4 regions of the Priestia sp. FSL P4-0332 genome follow, and region 3 is predicted to be linked to each of the others. Evidence: riboswitches for the same ligand, from Rfam matches in the RefSeq annotation. Region 3 holds a riboswitch; each other region holds the start of a gene.

Region 1 (4,559 bases), 350 kb from region 3:
TAAAACATCATCTGATGTGTAAGGTAAAACGGTAAAGCCCTCTTTTAACAGTTCTTCACTGGCTTTTAATGTTTCAACTGGATCAGGAAGCAGCGTTTTATCACATCCAATTACTTCTACTTTCACCATGTCACAAAGTCCAGAAGCCTTTGCTAATTTAGCAATACGTACGGCCTCTTCTGCATTTTTTGCTCCAGCAGTGTTAGGCAAAAGAGTGAAACGCTTCACATCAAGCGCTTCTAATAAATTAGGCTGATTTTGATCAAAAATATCCATTCGTCTCACAGCAAATGTTAAAATTTCTGTTTCTGACTCTTCTACCGCTTGACGCTGAGTCGTAAAGTCCGGAAATTTCCCTGTTCCTAATAGTAAACGTGAATTAAATGTATATTGTCCAATTTTTAACATACTCTTCATCCTCCTCCGACAAATGAAACAACTTCTAATATATCGCCATCTTTTAAGCATGCATCGCTATGTTCTTCTTTTTGCAAAATGTTCTTGTTTAGCTCAACAATTACCACTCGTTCATGCAGGTTCTGAGCCTGCAACAAGTGCTCGACCGTTTCAATTTCATCTCCAAAAGTAACGGTCTTACCATTAATGATTAGATTCAATGAACTTCCTCCATTACTCTTGTTAGCTGAAATGATGTAAAAAATGAATGATTCGGCTTTTTCCCTAACAAAGCATCAGCCATAATTTTTCCAGTTGCAGCACTTAATAAAATACCGTTTCGGTAGTGGCCAAACGCCATGTGTAGATTCGCTATTTCAGGATGCTCTCCTAAATAAGGCCAGCCATCATTTGTTTGCGGACGAAGACCAGCCCATGCTTTTTCAAATGTGGCTTCTTTAATAGCCGGCAGAAGCGCAGAAGCTTTATTCAGCAAAAATTGAATACCTTGTGCAGAAACCGTCTTGGTAAAATCATGCTGTAGCTTAGTTGCCCCGATTACGATTCTTCCACCAGTCTTAGGCACTAAGTAAAAACCTTCATCTAAAAAAATCGTTTTAGAAAGCAGCGGCTTATGACTTTGAAGAGCAATACACTCCCCTTTTACGGGAAACACCTGACCTACATGTTCAGAAGAAATAAAGCGTTTAGCCCATGAGCCTGCTGCAATAACTACTTTTTCTCCATAAAAAGAGCCTTTGGACGTCTGTACACCTTTTACTGTTTTATTTTCCATAATAAGAGAATGAACGTCACAGTATTCGAATACATCTGCTCCGTGATACAAGGCTCCATGAGCAAGAGCTTGCGTTAACTTAGCCGGAGCTAGCTGGCCGTCTCCCGGTATTGTAATGGCTCCGTATATGTCTGGAGAGAGCCCGGGTTCTAACAAACGCGCTTCTTTTACATCGATCCATCTTACATGTTCATCCCACCGGTGGTGCTGAGCGGCTTTTTTCTTTAATACGTGTGCATCTTCTTCTGTTACAGCGACTTTTAATAAGCCTTTTTGAATGAGCTCTACATCGATGGCCGTTTTTTCTTTTAGTTCCTTCACCAGTTCAGGAAACATGCTTCTGCTCTTAATAGCAAGGTCTAAAAGAGGACCTTCTTCATCAATTTCAGCTTGAGCACCTAAAATACCAGCGGCTGCACTTGAAGCTTCACAACCAATTTGATTGCGTTCAAGAATAGCTACTGACACTCCTTGTTTTGACAAATGATAAGCGATAGAAGAGCTGATTATACCTCCTCCGATTAACAGTACATCATAATGCTGCTTCATTTTCTCCACCTCCAGATGTCCATATATGAGAATATTGTTTAATCGCTTTGAGGGGATCTTGCGCAAGCATGACACCAGACATCACAGCTATACCGTGTGCTCCTGTTTGAAGCACCTCTTTGGCATTTACAGGTGTAATTCCTCCAATGGCAATAACCGGTATCTGCACAGCGTCTACTACTTCTTTTAGTGCTGCTATCCCTCGACTTTTTAATCCTTTTTTTGAATGTGTTGAATAAATATGTCCGTATAGAATGTAGTGAGCACCATCTTTTTCAGCTTCTAAAGCCTCTTCCACAGAGTGAACTGATTTTCCGACAATAAGAGAAGGAAATGCGTCTATAACAACCGAAACGTCTAAACTATGATAGGCAAGCTGTACGCCTTTTGCTTTTAAAGCATGCGCTACATCAACTCGGTCATTCAAAATAATTTTAGAGCGACAAAATGGCAGGCTTTCTAGTAAACATTGAATCTGCTTTGCCGTTTTCTCTTTTTCTCTAATATGAACGGCGCCCGCAAAAGGCGCGATAGCCGTTAAAATTTTTTGAAGCTCTTCGATTGGCTGCTTATCTGTTGTAATGACATGAAATTTAGGAATATCCACATGATCGAAACCTTTCTATTCAGAATAAAGAGAAATTTCAATCACCTCATCTTGTGTAGAGGGTTTTATTACATACAAAAAACCACTCTACAACGTAGAGTGGTTAGCATGCATCGTTATGTAAACATGATCACCACTTCCCTACGCTGGTCCAAACCAGATCAGGTTCAAAGGGTCCGAAATACATTCGTCTCAGCTTCAAAAAGCTCCCCTAGTGATTGCTATTTATTGATTTTGTTTTCGCACTTAAAATTATAACACAACTAGATGTAAATACAATATCTCTTTATGCTCTTACGGCTCTCTTCCTTTTATAGATGTATCTTTTAAGCTTCTTTAGTAAGTAAGAGGCCCGGCGCACCGCATCATTCTGCTTTTTATATGGTTAGTAATCGGTATAGTCGTCAAATTCTTCTTTGTCTTTTTCCTTTTTCCGATCCCATATAAACAGCAGGAGTAACATAATAAAAGTTAGAATATAAAAACCGTAAAAAATAAATGCCGCGACAACATTTATAAATAAAAATAAAAAACCGATGATCTGACCTGCAACAGCTACAATCAACAAAATGTATTTCCAAACTTCTGCTTTTCTATCCATTCTCTACTTCTCCGTCTTTTTGTTTTTCCCTACTAGAAACGTTCTCTTTACTTAAATAAAAACGTTCCTGCCAGTAAACCGACTGTAAATAAACCAACTGTTCCAAATGCTGAAATCCCCACATACGCCAACACTTTTCGATAAGATTTTTCTCGAATTAACTGTACGGTTTCCACACTGAACGTTGAAAAAGTGGTAAAGGCACCAAAAAAACCAATGCCAATCATTAAAAATATTGAATCATCATAAGCATGACTCGGAACCTTTCCATAATAACTACCGTAAAAAAGACCAAGGCCAAACGCACCGAGCAAGTTTACAAACAGCATTGATACTGGAAAAGGAGGGTTTGAAACTATTTTTGTAACTTTTAAACCCAAAAGATAACGGCATATCCCTCCAGCTGCCCCGCCAAGTGCCAAGCTCACTATGCTCATTTACTTCACCTCATGTACTTTCACTAAATTTCCCCCTGCCGCTTCACCGCATAGATAGCCTGCTAAAGCAAGAAGGATTCCACCTACTAAAGAGGCAATTACATAAATGGCTCCCCAAAATAAATGGTGCTGAGTGAGAGAAATGACATCTCCTGCAAACGTTGAATACGTTGTAAAACCGCCGCACACGCCAACTCCTAGTCCAAGCTTTATCCATTCTTTTGGCTTTTTCCACACAAAAAATCCTGTTAATAGGCCTAGTATGAAGCTTCCTAATAGGTTTTCAATTACCGTTCCTATTGGATAGCCCGTGTATAATAAGGAAAGATTCAGCAAATAACGTGCATATGTACCAGCGATAGCACCAAAGGCAATTGAGATTAAGTTTATGGCTTTCATCATATCGCTCCGTTTCATAAATTCTTCTTTAAGTGTACCATAAGGAATTTATTTCTACCTTAACATTTAACTATATGTTTATTGCACCAAAAGTCATGAAAAAATGAAAGAGAAAATCGTCGCATGAAACTTCCTTTTTACTCCTCAAATCTCCCTTAAAAATCCACTTAATCCAAATTTTAAAATCTTTCTGTATCCTTATAACAAACCGTGTATAGAAGGTATATTTCCCTTATTTTAAGTCACATTAATCGTATAAGTTTTTTTTGTTGACTTTTGCTGTGTTCTTGTTTAGTATCACAGAGTATCATTTCCTATCAGAATACTAGGGGGTTTAGAAAATGAAGAAATTTGCTGCACTTTTGTCGCTACTATTAGCTTTCACAGTTGTGCTTGCCGCATGCGGTTCTAGCTCAAAAAATGAAGCAAACAATGGAGACAATAAATCTTCACAAGGGGATTTATATAATAAAGTGAAAAAAGATGGTGTATTAACAATTGGAACTGAAGGTACATACCCTCCGTTCACTTTTCATGATGACAAACAAAAGCTAACTGGGTTTGATGTAGAATTGGCTCAAGAAGTAGCTAAACGTCTTGGCGTAAAAGCTGAGTTCAAAGAAACACAGTGGGATGGCATGTTTGCCGGATTAGATGCTAAACGCTTTGACATGATTGCTAATGAAGTGGGTATTCGTGAAGATCGTCAAAAGAAATACGATTTCTCTGACCCATACATCCAGTCAGGCGCTGTATTAATTGTTCGTAAAGACG
Region 2 (4,559 bases), 1.3 Mb from region 3:
GCATCATGTATTTATTAGCACGCTCTATTCCTTTTTGTACGCCTTTTGAAATAACAAACACTGTAATTAATAAAAACAGCGCCTGCGCACCTAATACTACATAAGGCTGGCTAATGACGGCATTGAACAACGGGCCGTACTCTTTTCCGCTTAGCATACCGGTTACGCTCATAATCGTATATAAAATCACCCAGCCGCCAACGACGCTGTAAAAGGAAAGCAAAACGACACAGCTTAGTACTCCCAGCCTGCCAATCCATACCCAAGCGGATTTTGGAGCAATTGCCTTATAAGCACTAATCGCTTCTTTTCCCGTATGTCTTCCAATGATAAATTCTGCCAACAGAAGCGGCAATCCAATAAAAATCGTAAATAAAATAAACAACGCAAAAAACGCTCCACCGCCACTGGTTCCCGTTACGTATGGAAACTTCCATATCGCTCCTAGACCAATTGCTGCCCCAGCAGATGCTAAAATAAAACCGAGGCGTGAAGACCACTGATTTCCTTTACTCATATAATGTTACTCTCTCCTCTTCTAAACTCAAAACTCACCTGATTAGTACTGTACCATAAATGCAGAAGAAAATCATTCCCGTTTTACTTTTTTCTATAAAACGATATCTATATAGAATAGAAAAATGAAGAAGCAGCTGCTTCTTCATTTTAAGGTTGGTGTTTCTATTCAAAATTTATTCTCTGTACGATGATTCATCTCCCCGGTAGGCTTCTTGATTTGAAATTTCTTCAATATGCATATGCCCTTCTCTCTCTAAACGAAGGACCGTACGCTCTGCATCTTCATAACTCTCGCACGTCACTTGTTTATATTCCATATCATCTTTATCTGTGTAAGCGACTAAATATGTTTCCATTTTAACTCCTCCTAATACAACCTGTATGTAACGTATGTTGCCTTTTTCGTTTATTTCTAAACATATAGGCTCCAAACATAAAGCCTAGCATACTATAATAGCGGAACTTCAATTTAAAAAAGTTGAATTTTTCATTATGCACCGATGCAACATGGAGGTTACACTTATGACATTTATTTTATCATTCGTACCAATTGTTGTTCCTTTTGGTATTTTAATTAGCTTAATTGCTTTTACAGCTGCTTTTTTACAATCAAAAGAGCATCATAAAAAGCTCTAGCTTACAAAAGCTAGAGCTTCTTTTTAAAAACGTCTATAGCGTTTAATCAATCCCACAATAATGGCAATTGCTAATAAAACAACTGAAATGATGACAGTAATGACAATTGGCTGATTTCCACTTTGCTTCACTGCAATGGCAATATAAGCCCAAATAAAAACAAGCGGATAAACAGCGTCTCGGTTTTTTAATGTAAACATAATGCCCAGCGCAGCTCCTACCAGCAGCATAATAATCGTCCATGCTAACTCGCTCAGGCCAAGCAAATGCTGTATTCCATTTGCTTGAAATACGACAAACACATTGACAATAGTCGCAACAGAAATCCATCCAAGATAAAGCGAAATCGGCAGACGCATAAACCATGTCGTCATCCGAGAATGCTGAATAATGGAATATACAATCATTAATGTGCCTAGAATAAAGAGCATAACTAAAAGAGATAACTTATAGTAATCGTTTTGGAAAATAAAGATCCACGCACTATTTAACAAACAGTTTAGAAAAAACCAAATGCCGATACGTGCATATATTTCCTTTTGATCTTCTCTTGCAAAAAATTGGCGTATAACCCAAATGGTTAATAATAAATAAATAACGCCCCAGATAGCAAAGGCATAACCCGCTGGTGTAAACAACGTAGGAACTTGCGCAGAAGCTTCTCCCGTTGTTTTGCCTCCTATTGGAATGGCATTTGCTAAATAATTCACAAGCAGTGTAATAGCCAAGCCTACTGTATTTAATACAGCATACAAACGAAATTTCGCCATTTTGTTCTCTCCTTTCTTCTATTTATATGGGAGTGTTTCGGAGACGAAAACGGCTCTTCCCTTCATTAATACCTCTTCTTCCCTAAAAATATGCATTTTTAAACAAAAATGATTAAAAATAGCTTTAAGAAATTTCCTCTTTAAGAAAGAAAAGCGGTTAGCACACAATTTCCCATAACGCTTTCTATTTTTCAGAATATATGGTAAGTTAAACATAGATTAATAGGAAGTCCACTAGGGGTGCCCACCGGCTGAGACAAGTTTTCTTGATCCCTTTGAACCTGATCTGGCTCATACCAGCGTAGGAAAGTGGCAATGTTCAGTTTTTTACTGTCCTTTGCCACTCCGTTTATAAACGGAGTGTTTTTTATTTCCTTTATGTGCTTGTTTGTGACTTCCTCATATTAAAGGAGGATTTTGATGTCATTTTCATCTCAATTAAGACAAGAAGCAAACTATATTTACGAAGCCATTTTTAACCATCCTTTTATTAAAGGAATTGCTGAAGGAAACGTGCCAAAAGAAGCGCTTATTCACTACGTTTCTCAAGATTACGAATACTTAACAGCATTTGTTCGCATTTACGGCGCTGCTTTAACGAAATGCCGCACGCGTACCGAAATGGAAGCCTTTAATGCCGGCATTTCTACGGTATTACATAGTGAAGTACACCCTCACAATAATTTTTGTGAAGTAGCAGGCGTACGTTATGAAGACCTTCACACTGAGACGCTTTCACCGACAGCCAGCCACTACATTAACCATATGACAAGCGTTGCGCATACAGGCAGCTTAGCAGAAATCATTGCAGTGCTTCTTCCATGTCCATGGACGTACGTTGAAATTGGGCAGCGCATTACAGAACAAGTAAATCCATCTCCTTCTCATCCTTTTTATGAATGGATTCAGTTTTATAATAATGAAGAAATGAATGGCACAACACAATGGTTTTGTAACAAGCTCGATGAACTCGCCGAACAAGCGACTGAAGAAGAACGTAACCGTATGAAAGATCACTTCATCAAAAGCTGTGAACTCGAGTATTTATTTTGGGAAATGGCATATACCCAAGAAAAATGGCCGCTTTCTCAGCTTTCACTTTCAAAATAACGAAAAAGCCTCCTATCAGGAGGCTCTTTTATTTCAGTAATTTTTTGATCATTTTCAAGCTTTGTTTTTCCGAAGGATAGCGGAATGACAAATCAAACTTGGTTGTTTGAGACAGCATGCTTTTAAAATGAGTAAATGTCTGAAAGCTGTCTTTTCCATGATATTGACCCGTGCCGCTTTCTCCCACTCCGCCAAACGGTAAATATGGCGTAGCGATATGCATAAGCGTATCGTTTATACAGCCTCCTCCAAATGAAAGACGCTCCGTTATGGCGTTTTGCACATCTTCACTTTCTGTAAATAAGTAAAGAGCTAACGGCTTAGCTTTTTCTTGAACTTTATGAATGACTTCGTCTAGTGTTTCATATTCAATCATAGGAAGAATAGGCCCAAAGATTTCTTCTTGCATGACATCTGAGGTCCAGCTTACTTCACTTAACACCGTAGGTTCTATTGTTAGCGTGTTTTTATTGTACCCGCCTCCAACTATAGCATTTCCGTCTTTTAAAAACTCAACTAGCCGAGTAAAATGGCGCTCACTGACAATACGGCCATAGCGGTCGCTTTCAAGCGGATTACTACCGTAAAATTGAGAAATCGCTTCGCGAAGTTTCTCTACAAGCTGCGCTTTTACCTTTTTATGCACGAGCAAATAATCAGGAGCAACGCACGTTTGGCCTGCATTCATCCCTTTACCAAACATAATTCGCTTCGCTGCAAGATCTAGGTTTGCGTCTTCATGTACAATGCACGGACTTTTTCCGCCTAGCTCAAGCGTGACGGGAATAAGCTGCTTCCCTGCTTCTTGCATAATAATTTTCCCTACATTTACACTTCCCGTAAAGAAAATATAATCAACGGGCTGTTTTAAAAGCAGACTTGTAGTGTCTACAGCCCCTTCAACCACCGTCACAAATGCTGGGTCAAAAGCTTCAGCTAGTAATTCTTGTATAACGCGAGATACGCTAGGCGTTAATTCAGAAGGTTTTATAATCGCCGTGTTTCCAGCGGCAATCGCTCCTACTAAAGGAGACAGTGCTAATTGAAACGGATAGTTCCACGGAGCAATAATTAACGCGACTCCATACGGTTCAGGAACAATTTTCCCTTTAGAGCCCACATGTGTTAAAGCGGTTTTTACTTTTTTAGGCTTCATCCATTTTGCTAAATGTTTAAGCGTAAATCGAATTTCCTCTAGTAAAATCCCAATTTCCGACGTGTAGGCCTCTACTTCAGATTTATTTAAATCTTGTTTTAAAGCATCCATAATTCTCTGCTCGTTTTGTTTGACTGCGTCTCTTAGCTTATTCAGCGCTTGAATACGGCTGTTGATACTCTTTGTCTTTTGCGCATAGAAATACTGCTTTTGTGTAGAGACAATATGTTCAATGACCGTTTCATCTGTGATATAAAATCGCTCGTGGTTCATCTCTTTCATCTCCCTATAAACATTCGGCTTCAACTGTAGCAAGCAAGCTTTTTAATAGCTCAACTGCCTCACTTAAAGCTAGTGAATAATATCTC
Region 3 (4,559 bases):
ATTGATGAATCCGGCGGTATTAATTTAGAAAATCGTGCGGCTCAGCGGAAATCGGAGCTGAAAGAAAAAAATGCAACTCCGTTTAAGCTCTTGCTTCGCCGAATTGCGAGTATTTTTATTCCGTTAATACCTGCTCTTGTAGCATCCGGACTTATCACCGGAGTGACAAAAGCAGCTGTTCAAGCGAAGTGGCTTCCGGCAGATTCACAGATTGCTATTCTTTTAACCGTTATCGGGAGCGGTTTATTTGCCTATCTTGGTATTTTAGTAGGTATTAATGCCGCAAAAGAATTTGGTGGTTCGCCGGCTCTAGGAGGCTTAGCAGGCATTTTAGTCATTAATCCTGCCGTAGCTGATATTAAACTTTTTGGTGAAGCTCTTTTGCCGGGGCGTGGCGGCTTAATAGGCGTGTTGCTTGCAGCAATCTTTATGGCCGTGGTAGAAAAACGAGTACGTAAATTTGTCCCTCAGTCACTGGATATTATTATTACACCAACCGTTACGGTGTTAATTACAGGCATTATTACGTATGTAGTATTCATGCCAATCGGAGGCTTAATTTCAGATGGAATCACAAAAGGTCTTTTAGGAGTTCTAGAGGTTGGAGGAGTTGTAGCAGGCTTTGTTTTAGGAGCAACGTTTTTGCCGCTCGTTATTACAGGACTGCATCAAGGTCTTACTCCTGTTCATTTAGAGCTTATTAATTCAATTGGAGATGATCCGCTTCTTCCTATACTAGCAATGGGCGGAGCCGGTCAGGTAGGTGCAGCTTTTGCTATTTATATCAAAACAAAGAAAAAACGTTTAAAGCGAGCAATTGGAGGGGCACTTCCTTCAGGTCTGCTGGGAATCGGAGAGCCGCTTATTTTTGGAGTCACACTTCCTTTAGGGCGCCCATTTTTAACCGCTTGTCTTGGAGCCGGAATCGGAGGAGCGTTTCAGGCGCACTTCCATATTGCAACTGTAGCAGTGGGGGTATCCGGTTTGCCGCTTACGTTTTTAGTTCATGCGCATCAAATTCTTCTTTATTTACTTGGATTAGTTATTGCTTATGCAGCAGGGTTTATTTGTACCTATTTCTTTGGATTTAACGATGAAATGGCGAGGGAGTTTGAATGATCGGTATTTCGTTTTATTTAAATGATAGTGATGCCAAAAAAAGATTAATAGAAGCGAGTGAATGCGGAGTTACACGCGCATTCACTTCGCTTCACATTCCAGAAGAAAAAGGAGATTTGGCTGAACGGGCAAAAGAATTGCTTCATGTGGCTAGAGATTGTGGAATAAGCGTGTATGCAGACGTATCCAAGCATACGCCGGTTCATTTAGGTATTGAAAGCCTTATGACGCTATCTTCACTTGGCGTATCGGGTATTAGACTAGACGATGGCTTTAGTGTAAAAGAAACTCTTTCGCTTGCGAATGAATTTTATATTGCTGTTAATGCAAGTACGTTATCCAAACAAGAAATAGAATCGCTGTTATCTGCAGGCCTTCATCATCATCAGCTGCTTGCATGGCATAATTTTTATCCGCGGCCTGAAACAGGACTTGAAGAAACGTTTTTTCAACAGCAGACAGATTTATTTAATGAACTTCGTATCCCAGTCTGCGCTTATATTCCTGGAGAAGGCGAAAAAAGAGGCCCTGTTTATCAAGGTCTTCCTACTAGAGAAAAAGACCGTAATAGATGTCCTTTTACCTCTGCAGTAGATTTATACGGATGCGGAGTAACGGAGGTTTATATTGGAGATCCATACGCCGGTTCAAGTTTATTAAAGCGTTTAGTTCGATATCAAGAAAACCGCATTATTCCGCTGCGCATTCGTTCACTTCATATAGAGGGAACGTACAGCGTGCGTCCGGATGTATCAAGAGACGTTCTGCGGTTGGTTGATACTCGATCTGTAAAACCAGTGCCGCCATTTCGTACAGTAGAACGCAGAATCGGAGCAATTACAATGGACAATGATGGCTACGGACGCTACAGAGGAGAGGTTCAAATAGCTAAAACGAATTTGCCTGCAAATACTAATGTTAACGTGATTGGGTATGTGATAGAGGAAGATCATGAGCTACTTTCATTAGTGAGACCGGGGCGAAAACTTGAGCTTGTCACTGTCTAAATGGAAAAATCGTGTATTTTTAAAAAAGCCGATAGCTAACTAGTAAGCTTATAAAAGTAAAGAGCACACACTGCTTAAAAAAGGTGTGTGCTTTTTATTTTACTAAAAAGGAAACTATTTTCATTGCTGAATCATGAACCTTTCTATTGAATAAACCGCTTTACTATGATAAAACTATTAAAGGTAAACATATGATAATAGTTTAATTTCATAGAGATACAACACCACTAGGGGTGCTTTCGAAGCTGAGAGAGACGAGAAGTCTTAACCCTTATAACCTGAACTAGGTAATACTAGCGTAGGAAAGAGGTATTGTAATGGATGTTTTGTATGGGATTTCCTTACGAACTCGTTATAATAATTTTGTGTATATAAACAAAAACACTTCTTTCCTGCGAAAGAAGTGTTTTTTTATGCATAAAGGAAGGTGTCATACATGGAAGAAACAATTGATTTGCTTGTCAAACAGGTAGAGGAGCGCAAAGGGGAGCTAATCCAGTTATTAACAACGCTTGTTTCATATAAAACGCCGGCGCCTCCTGCACGAAATTCTCATGAAGCGCAGCTATACGTAGCGGATTTCCTTAAAAACTGCGGTTTTTCCATCGATATGTGGGACTTATATTCCAACGATCCCATCGTAGTAGGTACGTTAAAAGGACAAAAATCAGCTGACTATCAAAGCTTGATTATTAACGGGCATATGGATGTTGCTGAGGTACAAGAAAATGAAAAGTGGGGGACAAATCCGTTTGAAGCTGTGGTAAAAGACAATATGATAATCGGACGCGGAGTTGCTGATATGAAAGGCGGCTTGGCAGGAGCATTATTTGCAGTGCAGCTTTTAACGGAAGCAGGAATTGAACTGCCGGGAGACTTGATTTTTGAATCCGTTGTAGGAGAAGAAGTGGGAGAAGCAGGTACGCTGCAATGCTGTCAGAAAGGATATACAGCTGACTTTGCGCTTGTAGCCGATACGAGTGATTTACATATTCAAGGTCAAGGCGGAGTAATCACAGGATGGATTACGATAAAAAGCAGCAAAACCTATCATGACGGTACACGCCGAAGCATGATTCATGCTGGAGGAGGGCTGTTAGCTGCGAGCGCTATCGAAAAGATGGCAAAAGTGATCGGAGGGCTACAAGAATTGGAGCGCCACTGGGCTGTTACAAAGAGCTATCCAGGATTTTTGCCAGGAACAAACACGATTAACCCAGCAGTAATCGAAGGCGGAAGGCATGCTGCGTTTATTGCAGATGAATGCAGGCTGTGGATCACCGTTCACTATTATCCTAATGAATCATACGACCAAGTATCAAAAGAAGTGGAAGAATACATTTTAGCTATTGCAAAAGCAGATCCATGGTTAAAAGATAATCTGCCAACCTTTGAATGGGGAGGCACATCAATGATTGAAGACAGAGGAGAAATCTTTCCGTCATTAGAAATTGATGAAGGTCATGCAGGAGTGCAGCTGCTTGCACATACTCACGAACAAATTGAAGGGGAAAAGCCTCCAATTGATGTGTCAACTAGCGTAACAGATGGCGGTTGGCTAGCTGATGCGGGTATTCCAGCAGCTATTTACGGTCCTGGGAATTTAGCAAATGCACATGCTGTGAACGAACAATTAGATATCAATCAGCTTATTCAATATACAAAAGTGATGGTGCAGTTCATTTATACGTGGCTGCATACGCATAAGGAGTGATCATCATGAAATTTAGTGAACGATTATATGAAAAGCTGCAGCCGATTTGGCGCCAAAATCATAATCATCCCTTTGTACAGGGAATGGGAGACGGAACGCTTGAAAAGGAGAAGTTTCGCTTTTATATGATTCAAGATTATCTTTACCTAATTGATTATGCTAAATTATTTGCGATTGGAGCCATGAAAGCTACCAATGTTCAAACGATGGGGAAATTTGCTGCACTTTTAGATTCTACATTAAACGAAGAAATGAGCCTGCACCGTGAGTATGCCAAGAAATTTGAAATCAGCGAAAAAGAATTAGAAAAAGCGCAGCCATCTCCTACAACGCTTGCATACACACACTATATGCTGCACGTTGGTCAAAGCGGAACATTGGCTGAATTAGTGGCGGCTCTTTTGCCTTGTATGTGGAGCTACTGGGAAATAGGAAAAGAACTCAGTGAAAAGCCTGGAGCTAACAATGAGTTTTATCGTGAGTGGATTGAAATGTACAGCTCAGAAGAATTTGGAGAACTAGCGACGTGGTGTATCAACTTATTTGACTCACTTACTGAAGACAAATCAGAAGCGGAGTTAGAAAAGCTCGAAGAAATTTTCTTAAACACAACGCGTTTTGAGTATATGTTCTGGGATATGGCTTATAACGAAGCGATGTGGCCAATTTATGAATAAGTCTGTGTTATCTTTTCAAAACGTAAGTTTTACGTACAAAAA
Region 4 (4,559 bases), 1.3 Mb from region 3:
ATCATTTTAGATGATTTAAATCATCCTCTTACGAAAGCCGCCGATGAGTTTTTTAACAACGAGGAAAAGGGCAGCGACATCGAAGAGCGAATTGATGAGATGGTGAAAAGACACGTGGAGTTTAACCGGGAACTTTTGCAAAAAGGCATTGATGAAGGAGAGTTTTCTCCTAAAAATGCAGAACAGCTTGCAGTGATTTTAGAAGGGCTGTTTGTTGGAATGAGCCGTATGTCTCGAAAAACGAACACGGAAAATGCCCTGCAGCTTTACCATTCAGCAATTGATGTATTTTTAAACGGAATTATAGCAAGGTCTTCTTAAATAATCGGGGATGCTTATTGCGGTAATGAGTAATCCCTCATTATTTTGTATTTTTATAGACCGAACGTTCAGTATTTTTGTAATCAGGAGGTTTATATGTCATTATTGTTAAGAAATCGAGCGGCGATTCTGCTGCTCATGCTAAATATTTTTATTATTTTTACAGGAATCGGTCTCGTTATTCCAATTATGCCAACATATATGACGGAGCTTCATATCAACGGCAGCGTGATGGGGCTTTTAGTAGCGGTGTTTTCACTAACTCAATTTCTGTTTTCACCTTTAGCGGGCCGGTTATCAGATTCGTTAGGGAGAAAGAAAATTATTGTAGCGGGAATGATTGTTTTTGCCTTGTCTGAATGGTTCTTTGGTTCAGTGAGTACACCTCTTTTATTATTTGTATCGAGAATGTTAGGCGGGGTCGGGGCCGCGCTTATTATGCCTGCTGTTATGGCTTATACAGCGGACGTGACGTCTGCTAAAGAACGCGCTAAAGGAATGGGCTATGTGACGGCGGCGATTACAACAGGATTTATTATTGGGCCCGGTATCGGAGGCTTTTTAGCTGAATACGGCATGCGTGTACCATTTTATATGGCCGCAGTAGCAGGAGGCTTGGCTGCAGTGATTACGCTTTTTGTTTTGCCAGAGTCTCGTCCTGTACAAAATCATGCTGTTTCAAACAATGAGAATCCAAAAGAAGATCGGCTGCTACTGCAGCTTATGAATTCCTATAAAGAACCTTATTTTCTAAGTTTAATTATTGTTTTTGTGACATCGTTTGGATTATCCAATTATGAAACGATTTTTTCACTATTTGTTGATCATAAATTTAGCTTTACGCCAAAAGATATTGCGTTTGTTATTACGTTTGGCTCTATTGCGGGGGCTGTAGTGCAGGTTACGATTTTTGGCTGGATTTTAAATAAGTTTGGTGAAAAAAGAGTGATTTCGTTTTGCTTGATGATGACGGGACTTTTTATTTTACTTACGCTATTTGTGCACACGTACTGGCTTATTATTGTTGTGACATTCATCGTCTTTTTAGCAACAGATATTTTACGTCCGGCAATCAGCACTCAAATGTCGATGATGGCACAAGACGACCAAGGGTATGTAGCCGGACTAAATTCTGCTTATACAAGTCTTGGGAATATTATTGGACCAGTTGTAGCAGGCTTCCTCTTTGATATAAACATTAATTATCCGTACGTATCAGCTGCACTTGTACTGCTGCTTTGTTTTCTTTTATCTTTAAGAGCAGGGAAGGACAGAAAAACAGCTGTGAGAAATCAAGCGGTTCAAGAGAAATAACCATAAGGAAAAAATAATAGAATTCTTAGGGAATAGAAGATCTCTAGTAGCTTACTGGAGGTCTTTTGATTATTCTTTTAGTAAAGGTGTAAGGTTTACAACGCCACTCAGCCTATAGAGAAGCTTTATTTTATCGGCAAAACAGTGAAATGGTTGCAAATAAAAAAGGTTAATAGTAAACTTTAAACGTAACAAGAATAGTATGGGAGCTTGCGCGGGGCAGGCTGAGAGTACAGGGACGCCTGTTGACCATTTGAACCTGTTGGATAATGCCAGCGCAGGGAATGTGAGTACATACCAAAGCACTTTGCGCATGCAAGGTGCTTTTTTGTCTTTTTTTTGCAGTGTTAAAACTAAATGAAAAGAGTGAGAGAATATGGATATTAGTAAAATTTCAGCTCAATTAGAAAAAGTAAGAGATACAAGTCCGCTTGTTCATAATATTACGAATGTTGTGGTAACCAATTTTACTGCAAATGGACTGCTTGCACTAGGAGCTTCACCTGTTATGGCTTATGCGAAGGAAGAAGTGGCTGACATGGCACGAATCGCCGGAGCGCTTGTTTTAAATATGGGTACACTGACGGCTCAAGAGGTAGAAGCGATGAGAATAGCAGGAAAATCAGCAAATGAAAATGGCGTGCCGGTTATTTTCGATCCTGTAGGAGCCGGAGCGACACCGTTTCGTACAGAAGTAGCACGTCAGCTTGTAGAAGAATTAAATATTGCAGTTATTCGTGGTAACGCTGCTGAAGTTGCGAATGTAGTAGGCGAGTCATGGCTCATTAAAGGCGTTGATTCATTAGAAGGGCAAGGAGACGTCATTGAACTTGCTGAGAAAGCAGCGAACAAATTAGATACAGTGATTGTTATCACAGGTAAACAAGATGTAATCACAGATGGAAACACAACGTATACAGTAGACAACGGTCACCCGTTATTTACGAAAGTGACGGGTACTGGGTGTCTGCTGACATCAATTATAGGAGCTTTCGCTGCTGTAGAAAAAGAATATGTCGAGGCAAGCGTTGCTGCTTTAAGTTTTTACGGAGTGGCAGGTGAGATCGCCGCAGCGAAAAAAGGTGAAGAAGGGCCGGGAAGCTTTCAAATTGAGCTGTTAAACCAGCTTCATCTTTTATCTGGGCAGGATATTGAATCATATGCAAGAGTACATCAACGTTAAAAGGAGCCGGAAAATGACAAACGAAGAAATCAAAAAGCTGCTGCAAGTTTATTTTATAATGGGCAGCAATAACTGTAAAAAAGATCCGAAAGAAGTGTTGAAAGAAGCAATTGAAGGCGGCGTTACCGTGTTTCAATTTCGTGAAAAAGGCGAAGGTGCCTTAACAGGAGAAGCGAAATATCAGCTGGCGAAGGAACTTCAGCAAATTTGTCAGCAGCACAGCGTTCCTTTTGTTGTGAATGATGATCTTGACTTAGCGATCCGCTTACAAGCAGATGGCGTTCATATTGGACAAGAAGATGAAAAAGCTCATATTGTTCGAGAGAAAATAGGAAAAGGGATTGTGGGCGTCTCTGTTCATAATGTACAAGAGCTGCAGCAAGCGATAAAAGACGGGGCGGATTATGTAGGAATGGGACCTGTTTTTCCTACTTCTACAAAAAAAGACGCAAAAGCAGTGCAAGGTACAAAATTAATTGAAGAAGTGCGAAACCAGAATATTGACTTTCCAATTGTAGGAATCGGTGGCATCACGCCTGAAAATGCCAAACAAGTAGTAGAAGCAGGTGCAGATGGCGTTTCTATTATTACCGCGATTAGCTTAGCAGCGTCTCCAAAAGAAAAAGCAGCTCAATTGAAAGAAGCGGTAGGAAAATAAAAAAAGCGCACAGTGTGCGCTTTTTTTATTATAGCTGAACAGTTTGAGGAGTTTCTTCGCCTTCATTCATAAAGCGAATTTCGTTCGGCGTAATTTCAAGAACAACATACTCAGGGTCATTTGGACCGTCAAACCATTCTTTCATGTGATCGTTCCATATACGCCCTTTTAATTGATCACCAGTACGAAGAACAGCTGTACCAGATAATTCTAAGTATTGATCGCCATATCCTTCACCGCTGTAGCCCAATAGTACGTGCACGTTCGGATTGGCTTCGATTTCTTCTGCCTTATGTGTATTGATATTTGTTGGTGTGTAAAGAGCGATACCCTCTTCGTCGCTAAAGAATGTCATATAGCGAGAATGGGGTTTGTTGTTTACAACTGTGGCTAATGTTCCTACACGATTTCCTTCTAATACTTCGTTTACTTTTTTAGCAATTTTTTGTTCATTCATTTTATCCATCTCCTTTATTACTTTTTATGTTCCTCAATCGAAGATAAATAAAACATACATGTCTAAAAAAAATATAAGTTAACAATAAAATAGTTATGTAAACTAATAAAATGAAAAATAAAAAAAGCTAGCTACAGCTAACTAAAAAATAAGCCCGCACTGCCGTAACCCTAAGTGTCTTAAATACCCAGATCTACTAGGTGGGTGCCCTCATAGCCGGGTTTAGCGTCCCAAGAAGGGCGTGCTATCTGCAGCTAAATTTTGAGCTCCCTTTTAACACTCAAAGGTTTAAGACAACATGAGTATACGCACAGCGCAGGTATGTATAACAAATGTAAATAAGATGCCGATATATAAATGTTTTCTAATTAATCAACTTTCATCGTACAAGAAATGATTATAACGGAATAATGAATGGAACGCAAGACTTTTATTTAAAGTTTTTCTTCTCTAACATCTTGGCGGGGAAGCAGTAACAAAATAAGAAAAGGGCCCGCAACTGGAATGAAACATAAAAGAAGGTAAGGCCGGGATGCAATCCTTTCTTTTGTCATAACGGAGTAAGAAAGCCACGTTAAAACAAAAAAATCAGCGGTCATCACGCTAACAAGCTGTGACTGCATAAA

The links. A riboswitch is a leader RNA that binds a small molecule or an ion and turns the genes downstream of it on or off. The one in region 3 is predicted to bind thiamine pyrophosphate.
Region 1: another riboswitch for thiamine pyrophosphate. It lies ahead of MKY06_RS02795 (thiamine phosphate synthase); the one in region 3 lies ahead of MKY06_RS04560 (acetylornithine deacetylase).
Region 2: another riboswitch for thiamine pyrophosphate. It lies ahead of tenA (thiaminase II); the one in region 3 lies ahead of MKY06_RS04560 (acetylornithine deacetylase).
Region 4: another riboswitch for thiamine pyrophosphate. It lies ahead of thiM (hydroxyethylthiazole kinase); the one in region 3 lies ahead of MKY06_RS04560 (acetylornithine deacetylase).

Annotation. Positions count from the first base shown of each region.
Region 1 covers NZ_JBBOUA010000001.1:524,810-529,368, reverse strand. The annotation lists gene MKY06_RS02810 (thiazole synthase) at 1-408, opposite strand, end outside; gene thiS (sulfur carrier protein ThiS) at 414-617, opposite strand; gene thiO (glycine oxidase ThiO) at 614-1,741, opposite strand; gene MKY06_RS02795 (thiamine phosphate synthase) at 1,725-2,348, opposite strand; TPP riboswitch at 2,470-2,571, opposite strand; gene MKY06_RS02790 (hypothetical protein) at 2,734-2,949, opposite strand; gene crcB (fluoride efflux transporter CrcB) at 2,997-3,386, opposite strand; gene MKY06_RS02780 (fluoride efflux transporter FluC) at 3,387-3,785, opposite strand; gene MKY06_RS02775 (amino acid ABC transporter substrate-binding protein) at 4,127-4,559, shown strand, end outside.
Region 2 covers NZ_JBBOUA010000001.1:2,176,299-2,180,857, reverse strand. The annotation lists gene MKY06_RS11000 (sodium-dependent transporter) at 1-517, opposite strand, end outside; gene MKY06_RS10995 (hypothetical protein) at 693-875, opposite strand; gene MKY06_RS10990 (TspO/MBR family protein) at 1,179-1,925, opposite strand; TPP riboswitch at 2,152-2,250, shown strand; gene tenA (thiaminase II) at 2,346-3,035, shown strand; gene MKY06_RS10980 (aldehyde dehydrogenase) at 3,064-4,464, opposite strand; gene MKY06_RS10975 (ArsR/SmtB family transcription factor) at 4,478-4,559, opposite strand, start outside.
Region 3 covers NZ_JBBOUA010000001.1:874,657-879,215, forward strand. The annotation lists gene MKY06_RS04550 (PTS transporter subunit EIIC) at 1-1,119, shown strand, start outside; gene MKY06_RS04555 (MupG family TIM beta-alpha barrel fold protein) at 1,116-2,126, shown strand; TPP riboswitch at 2,346-2,448, shown strand; gene MKY06_RS04560 (acetylornithine deacetylase) at 2,563-3,840, shown strand; gene tenA (thiaminase II) at 3,846-4,517, shown strand; gene MKY06_RS04570 (ABC transporter ATP-binding protein) at 4,510-4,559, shown strand, end outside.
Region 4 covers NZ_JBBOUA010000001.1:2,192,222-2,196,780, forward strand. The annotation lists gene MKY06_RS11055 (TetR/AcrR family transcriptional regulator) at 1-321, shown strand, start outside; gene MKY06_RS11060 (MFS transporter) at 418-1,635, shown strand; TPP riboswitch at 1,828-1,936, shown strand; gene thiM (hydroxyethylthiazole kinase) at 2,012-2,818, shown strand; gene thiE (thiamine phosphate synthase) at 2,832-3,476, shown strand; gene MKY06_RS11075 (pyridoxamine 5'-phosphate oxidase family protein) at 3,505-3,933, opposite strand; RNA gene ssrS (6S RNA) at 4,081-4,258, opposite strand; gene MKY06_RS11085 (hypothetical protein) at 4,368-4,559, opposite strand, start outside.